Regions from separate parts of the Achromobacter sp. FW305-C-30-7 genome, predicted to be linked through region 2. Evidence: predicted binding sites of a transcription regulator. Region 2 holds the regulator's gene; the other holds the start of a gene.

Region 1 (4,194 bases), on a different contig from region 2:
ACGCCGACGCCGCGCGGCGTGGCCAGGGAACGGCGGGTATTCAGGTCCTGATTCTTCATCTCAGCCTCTGCGAGCATGATGGGCGGGAAAACCTTATTTAATGCTACGATGGCCCCACTTGTGGGAACCACTTTTATAAATCAGGTAGAACCAATTGCGGTCCATCGTCGGTGACTTGCTGCAGCTGCGGCTGGCGGACGGCTCCAGCGAGCCCATGAACAAGCGGCTGTACCGCGGCATCCGGGAAGCCATCCTGGACGGAGCCATTGCCGCGGACTCGCGCCTGCCCGCCTCGCGCGACCTGGCGGCCGAGCTCGGCATCGCCCGCAACACGGTGGTCCATGTCTACAGCCAGCTGCTGGCCGAAGGCTATACCCGCAGCCGCCAGGGCAACGGCACCTTCGTCAACGCCTCGGTCCCGGATTCCTACCTGGCCAGCGGCCGGCGCAAAAGCCAGCCGCCGCCGGCGCAAGCGCGCCCGGCATTGTCGCCGCGCGGCGCCGCCATCGTCGACGGCGTTTCGGCCTCGCCCTACCAATGGGGCGCCTTCATGCCCGGCGTGCCGGACCTGACCGAGTTCCCGCACAAGAAGTTCGGCCGCATTTTCAGCGCCTTGTGGCGCAATCCCTCGCCCGACCTGCTGACCTACGCTTACGGCGGCGGGCTGCCCGCCTTGCGCGAGGCGCTGGCGCAGCATCTGGCGCTGACCCGCTCGATCGATTGCGATCCCGAGCAGATCATCATCACCGAGGGCTCGCACCAGGCCATCGACCTGACCACCCGCATCCTGGGCGAGGCCGGCGAGACCGCCTGGGTCGAGGATCCGGGCTACTGGGGCGCGCGCACCGTGCTGCAGGCCAATGGCCTGCATACCGTGCACCTGCCGGTGGACGAGGAGGGCATGCGCCTGCCGGAGACCGTCGGCACGCCGCCGCGCTTCATCTTCGTCACGCCCTCGCACCAGTATCCGCTGGGCCCGGTCATGTCGCTGACGCGCCGGCGCCAATTGCTGGCGGTGGCGCGGCAAAGCGGCAGCTGGATCATCGAAGACGATTACGACAGCGAATTCCGCTTCTCCGGTCGGCCCATCGCCTCGCTGCTGGGGCTGGAGCCGGACGCGCCCGTGATCTATATGGGCACCTTCAGCAAGACCCTGTACCCGGGCTTGCGCGTGGGCTATCTGGTGCTGCCCAAGACCCTGACCGCGGCGTTCCAGGCGGCGCACGCCGAGCTGTACCGCGAAGGGCATCTGATGACGCACGCGGCCCTGGCCACGTTCATCTCGGAAGGCCACTACGCCGCCCACATCCGCCGCATGCGCATGCTGTACGGGCGCCGTCGCGCCATGCTGGTCAACCTGATCGAACGGCGGCTGGGACCCGACTGGCTACATCGCGACGCCAGCATGGCGGGGCTGCACCTGGTGTTGACGCTGCCCGAGGACATGGACGACCTGCGGGTGGTGGACGTCGCGCGCGGCAAGGGGGTGCTGACGCGCGCGCTGTCGCGCTATTACGTCAACGACGAGGGCCGCCGGCCCGGTCTGCTGTTGGGCTACGCCTGCGTGCCCGAGCACGACATCGCGCGCAAATTCGAAGTGCTGCTGGAAAGCCTGAACGAAGTGGCGCGCGCGCCCGCGGCGCTGGCGGTGTCAGGCGGGCGCTAGCGCCGCCGCGAAGGCCGCAGCGTTGCGCATGCCCTGATCTTCAAAGTTGGTGTTGAAGACCGCGTGCGCCTGTGCGCTTTGCGCCGCCAGCCGGGAGAAGCGCTCGGCCAGTTCGGCCAGTTCCTGTTCCGAGTATTCATATTGGAAGCGCCCCGAGGAGGCGGCGCCGGACACGTTCCAGGTGGCCGTGTTGCGCCCATGCAGGCGCAGCAGTGTCAGTTCCGGGTGAGTGCATTCCCAGACTGCGGGCACGGTGTTCTCAAAGCCTTGCGGGCTGTCCACCACGGTATGCGCCACCCCCAGCTCGCGCTCAAAGGCCAGCGTGTCCGCGGTCGCCGAGGGCGACTCGAACCAGCTGCGGTGGCGGAACTCTACCGAGACCAGATGGTCCTCCATACGCCGGGCGCAGTCGGCGACCCGTGTCCGGCCGCGCGCGTCGCGGCGGATCCAGGGCGGAAACTGGAAATGCACCGCACCCAGCTTGTCCGCCATGCGCAAGGGTTCCAGCGCAAGCTGGTAGCGGCGCCAGAGTTCGTCGCGCAGGTCCGCAGGCATCCGGTCGTGGTAGATGACGGGCTCGGGCCAGTCCGGCAGCTCGCGCCGGATGTCCGCCGGCAGAGAGGAAAGCGGCGTCTGATGGCCGGTGAACAGCCGGAAGGCCTTGATATTGAAGACGAAATCTTCAGGCGTGCGCTGTGTCCAGAGATAGGCGTTTTCGGCCGTGGGCATGGCGTAGTAGCTGGAATCGACCTCGGCCATGGGGAAGCGCGAGGCATAGAAGCGCAGCCGCGCTTCGGCGCTGCGGACCTCCGGCGGGTAGAAGCGGCCGCAGGCCAGCAGGGTGGGGTCGGTCCAGGAGGCGGTGCCGGTCAAGAGGCGCATGGCCACAGGTGAATCAGACTTTATTGAAAAAATTCTGTATAAATATACAGTGTTCATCCGAAGCCCGGCAATGTCCGGGCTCGCCGTTTTCAGCGGCTGCCATGCTGCGGCCCCGCCCCATGTCCGACCAAACCGATACGTCCTCCCCGTCCGCCGAACGCCCCGATCCCCTGGCCGATCTCAATCCCGCCCAACGCGAGGCCGCCGAGTTCGGCGTGGCTGGCGCGCCGGGGGACGACGGCCCTTTGCTGGTGATCGCCGGGGCCGGCTCGGGCAAGACCAATACGCTGGCCCACCGGGTGGCGCACCTGATTCTCAACGGCGCCGATCCGCAGCGCATGCTGCTCCTGACCTTTTCGCGCCGCGCGGCGTTGGAAATGGAGCGGCGCGTGGGCTCGGTGCTGCAGCGGGTGATGCGGCTGCGCGCCACGCAGCAGGCGCCGTCGCTGCCCTGGGCCGGCACCTTCCATGCCATCGGCGCGCGCCTGCTGCGCGATTGCGCGCAACGCATCGGGCTGTCCGAAGCCTTCACCATCCATGACCGCGGCGACGCCGAGGACCTGATGGGCATGGTGCGCCACGAGCTGGGGCTGTCGTCCACCAAGTCGCGCTTTCCGCTCAAAGGCACCTGCCTGGCCATCTATTCGCGCGTGGTCAACAGCCAGACGCCGGTGGCCGACGTGCTGAAGACGGCCTTCCCCTGGTGCGCGCAATGGGAGGACGAACTCAAGAACCTGTTCCGCGCCTACGTCGCGGCCAAGCAGGACCAGCAGGTGCTGGACTACGACGATCTGCTGCTTTACTGGGCCGAAATGATGGGCGATCCCGGCATCGCGGCCGACGTGGGGGCGCGCTTCGACCACGTGCTGGTCGATGAGTACCAGGACACCAACCGCCTGCAGTCCGCCATCCTGATGGCAATGAAGCCCGATGGCCGGGGCCTGACGGTGGTGGGCGACGACGCCCAGTCGATTTATTCGTTCCGCGCGGCCACGGTGCGCAACATCCTGGATTTTCCAGGGCAGTTCCCCACGCCGGCGCGCGTCATCACGCTGGACCGCAACTACCGCTCGACGCAGCCCATCCTGAACGCGTCCAACGCCGTGATCGGCCTGGCCTCGGAGCGCTACGCCAAGGATCTGTGGACCGACCGCAAGTCGTCCCAGTTGCCCGAACTGGTGACGGTCAGCGACGAAGCCGGCCAGGCGCGCTGGGTGGCCGACCAGGTGCTGGCGCAGCGCGAAGGCGGGGCCACGCTCAAGTCGCAGGCGGCGCTGTTCCGCACCGCCAGCCACAGCGCCGCGCTGGAACTGGAGCTGACCCGCCGCAACATCCCCTTCGTGAAGTTTGGTGGCCTGCGCTTCCTGGAGGCCGCGCACGTCAAGGACCTGCTGTCGCTGCTGCGCTGGGCGGAGAATCCGCGCGGCCGCATGGCGGGCTTTCGCGTGGCGCAATTGCTGCCCGGCATCGGCCCGGCCACTGCCGGCAAGCTGATGGACGCCATGTCGGCCTCCGCCGAACCCCTGCGCGCCTTGCGCGAGTTCAAGCCGGGCGCGGCGGCGCAGGGCGAGTGGGGCGCTTTCGCCGACACCTACGCGGCGCTGTGCGATCCCGCGCTTAAATGGCCTGCCGACGTGGACCTGGCT
Region 2 (4,194 bases):
GTCGGCCGAAGCCACCGTGGTGCGCAACTACATCGATACGCTCATCAACCTCCCCTGGAGGAAGAAGAGCAAGATCAACAATTCCATCAGCAACGCGGAAACGGTGCTGGACAACGACCACTACGGTCTGGAAAAGGTCAAGGAACGGATCCTCGAATATCTTGCCGTGCAACAGCGCGTGGACAAGGTGAAGGCGCCCATCCTGTGCCTGGTCGGCCCTCCTGGCGTGGGCAAGACCTCGCTCGGCCAGTCCATCGCCAAGGCAACGAACCGCAAGTTCGTGCGTATGGCGCTGGGCGGCGTGCGCGACGAAGCCGAGATCCGCGGCCATCGTCGTACGTACATCGGCTCCATGCCTGGCAAGATCGTCCAGAACATGTCCAAGGTCGGCGTGCGCAATCCCTTGTTCCTGCTCGACGAAATCGACAAGCTGGGCATGGATTTCCGTGGCGATCCCTCCTCGGCGCTGCTCGAAGTGCTGGATCCGGAACAGAACCATACATTCCAGGACCATTACATCGAAGTCGACTTCGACCTGTCCGACGTGATGTTCGTGGCTACCAGCAACACGCTGAACATTCCGCCGGCCCTGCTGGACCGCATGGAAGTGATCCGCCTGTCGGGTTATACCGAGGAAGAGAAGATCCACATCGCCCGCGACCATCTGCTGCCCAAGCTGATGAAGAACAACGGCGTGAAGGATAGCGAACTCACGGTCGACGACAGCGCGCTGCGCGACATCGTGCGTTACTACACCCGCGAAGCCGGCGTGCGTGCGCTCGAGCGCGAAGTGGGCAAGATCTGCCGCAAGGTCATCAAACAGTTGCTGACCCAGAACGACCGCGCCAAGGCTGAAGGCAAGACCGTCGAGGTCAAGCCGGTCAACGTCACGGGCGACAACCTGAGCGATTTCCTGGGCGTGCGCCGTTACGCCTTCGGCATGGCCGAAAAGGAAAACCAGATCGGTCAGGTGACGGGTCTGGCCTGGACCGAAGTCGGCGGCGATCTGCTGACGATCGAAGTCGCGGACATGCCGGGCAAGGGCGTCATCCAACGCACCGGTTCGCTGGGCGACGTGATGAAGGAATCGGTCGAAGCGGCCCGCACGGTGGTGCGTTCGCGCGCCCGCCGCCTGGGCTTTGCCGACAGCGTCTTCGAGAAGCACGACATGCACGTGCACGTGCCGGAAGGCGCGACACCCAAGGACGGTCCGTCCGCGGGTATCGCGATCACCACGGCCATGGTGTCGGCCTTGTCGCGCATCCCGGTGCGCGCCGACGTCGCCATGACCGGCGAGATCACGCTGCGCGGCGAAGTCCTGCCCATCGGCGGCCTGAAGGAAAAGCTGCTTGCAGCTCACCGTGGCGGCATCAAGACGGTCTTGATCCCGGAAGAAAACGTCAAGGACTTGGCGGAAATCCCGGACAACGTCAAGAACCACCTTGAAATCGTGCCGGTGCGCTGGATCGACAAGGTGCTGGAAATGGCCTTGGAGCGTCTGCCGGAGCCCCTGGCCGAGGAAGAGGCCGTCAAGGAACCCCTGGTGGCCAAGCCTGCCGAACCCGGTTCGACCGATCCGGTGCTCAAGCACTGATGAACGCCTGGAGGACGCCGCCCTCGGGTGGCGTTTCTCCAAGACAGGGCCTTCAACAAAAAACCCCGCCAAGAAAATCGGCGGGGTTTTTTTGCGTGGTGCGCGGACGCAGAACGCCGGGGTCTAGTGCAGTGCGTGTGTGCGGATCAGGCCTACTGCGATGCCCTCCAGCGCGAAATCCTGGCCGGCTTCGACCACGATGGGTTCGAAATCGGGGTTTTCGGGCAGGAGTTCGATGTGGCCGTTCTGGCGCTGCAGCCGCTTGACCGTGACGTCGTCGCCCAGGCGAGCCACCACGATCTGGCCGTTGCGGGCTTCCGAGGCTTTCTTCACGGCGAGCAGGTCGCCTTCCAGGATGCCGGCATCGCGCATGCTCATGCCGCGGACCTTGAGCAGGTAGTCGGGCGCCTGAGCGAACAGGTTGGGGTCCACGCCCACTTCCCGTTCGACGTGCTCGGCGGCCAGGATGGGGCTGCCCGCAGCCACGCGGCCGACCAGGGGCAGCAGTAACTGCGCCAGGCCCGGCATCGGTAGCGAGCTTTGCGTGGAGGCAGGGGAGGTGTCTTTCAGGCGGATGCCGCGAGAGGCGCCCGCCGTCAGTTCGATGGCGCCCTTGCGCGCCAGCGCCTTGAGGTGATCTTCCGCTGCATTGGGGGAACGGAAACCCAGGGCCAGGGCGATTTCGGCGCGCGTCGGCGGGAAGCCGGTGCGTGCGACGGTCTGCCGGATGAGGTCCAGGATTTGTTGTTGGCGATCAGTGAGTTTGCTGGCCATGGCGATGATCCGGTGCTAGCGGACTGTACATATATACAGCGCCATTCTGGGGGACACAGCGCAAAAAAGCAAGCCGGCCCGAGCCAAAAGAAAAAGCCGGCCCGCGCCATAAGAAAAAGCCGGCCCGCGCCAAAAGAAAAACGGGACCCGAAGGTCCCGTTCCTGGCGGCAGGCCCGGATGGGCCTGTGCGCGGCAAGCGGCCTTAAAGCACTGCTGCGATGCCCTTGGCGACCTTGTCGATGTTGCCGCTGTTCAGCGCGGCGACGCAGATGCGGCCGCTGGACACGGCGTAGACACCATGCTCTTCGCGCAGGCGATCCACTTGCGCGGCGGTCAGGCCCGAGTACGAGAACATGCCGCGCTGCTGCAGCACGAAGCTGAAGTCCTGCTTGCCGCCGTGTTCCTTGATCTTGTCGACCAGTTGCTTGCGCATCTCGCGGATGCGGTCGCGCATGCCGGCCAGTTCCTCTTCCCACATGGCGAAGAGTTCAGGCGTGTTCAGGACCGTCGACACCACCGTGCCGCCGTGGGTGGGCGGGTTGGAGTAGTTGGTGCGGATCACGCGCTTGAGCTGGCTCAGCACGCGGGTGGCTTCGTCCTTGCTGCCGGCCACGACCGTCAGCGCGCCCACGCGTTCGCCGTACAGCGAGAACGATTTCGAGAACGACGAGCTGATGAACATGGTCAGGTCCAGGTCGGCGAACATGCGCACGACCGAGGCGTCTTCGGTCAGGCCGTCGCCGAAACCCTGGTAGGCGATGTCCAGGAACGGGACCAGCTTGTTTTCCTTGACGACGGCGGCGATCTGCTTCCACTGGTCGGCGGTGGGGTCCACGCCGGTGGGGTTGTGGCAGCAGGCATGCAGCACGACGACGGTCTTGGCCGGGGCTGCCTTCAGGTCGGCCAGCATGGCGTCGAAGTTCAGGCCGCGGGTGGTGGCGTCGTAATACGAATAGGTGCCGACCTCGAAACCGGCGCGCTCGAACAGGGCGCGGTGGTTTTCCCAGCTGGGATCGCTGATCAGGACCTTGGAGGTCGGCAGCAGCTGGCGCAGGAAGTCGGCGCCGATCTTCAGCGCGCCGGTTCCGCCCAGGGCCTGGGTGGTCAGCACGCGGCCGGCGGCGGCCAGCGCCGAATCCTTGCCCAGCAACAGGGCTTGCGCGCCGGTGTTGTAGCCGGCGATGCCTTCGATCGGCAGGTAGCCGCGGGCGGCGGCGGCCTCGATGCGGGCGGCCTCGGCCTTGCGCACCGCGCCCAGCAGGGGAATGCGACCCTGATCGTCGTAGTACACGCCCACGCCCAGATTCACCTTACCGGGACGCGTATCAGCGTTGTATTGTTCGTTCAGGCCAAGAATGGGGTCGCGCGGCGCGAGTTCGACGGAATCGAAAAGGGTGCTCATGGGAGTCTGATGAGGTGGGTGGACGCAGTACAGGCTGCTGTGGATAATGAGGGGTTTACCCTGGAAGAGTCTAGCATGCCTAAGAGCGCAATAGACCCGATTACGGCGGGGGCTGCGGCGAACCCGGCGGCCGATCCCGTGGCGGCATCGGCCGTGGCGGACCCGTCCGCGCCAGGCCCTGGATTCATCGACTTCCCGGGCAGCCCGTTTCATCTGTACCAACCCTATCCGCCGGCCGGGGATCAGCCCACCGCCATCGAGGGGCTGACGCAGGGGGTAGAGGACGGCCTGATGTTCCAGACGCTTTTGGGCGTGACGGGCTCCGGCAAGACCTACACCATGGCCAACGTGATCGCCCGCATGGGACGGCCGGCGCTGGTGCTGGCCCCCAACAAGACGCTGGCCGCCCAGTTGTACGCCGAG

What was found. Region 2 encodes LexA, which represses DNA repair genes until DNA is damaged. Its sites were predicted from a motif close to ACTGTATNNNNATACAGT; they were not measured.
Region 1: AC3WOB_RS23045 (ATP-dependent helicase) is a predicted target of LexA. The motif match lies at 2,582-2,599, and genes of this name have one in related genera.

Annotation. Positions count from the first base shown of each region.
Region 1 is NZ_JBYSYI010000007.1:246,859-251,052, reverse strand. Features, by position in the region: gene AC3WOB_RS23060 (4-aminobutyrate--2-oxoglutarate transaminase) at 1-59, opposite strand, end outside; gene pdxR (MocR-like pyridoxine biosynthesis transcription factor PdxR) at 155-1,666, shown strand; gene AC3WOB_RS23050 (DUF72 domain-containing protein) at 1,652-2,548, opposite strand; gene AC3WOB_RS23045 (ATP-dependent helicase) at 2,668-4,194, shown strand, end outside.
Region 2 is NZ_JBYSYI010000008.1:84,761-88,954, forward strand. Features, by position in the region: gene lon (endopeptidase La) at 1-1,594, shown strand, start outside; gene lexA (transcriptional repressor LexA) at 1,718-2,368, opposite strand; gene AC3WOB_RS23830 (amino acid aminotransferase) at 2,572-3,771, opposite strand; gene uvrB (excinuclease ABC subunit UvrB) at 3,847-4,194, shown strand, end outside.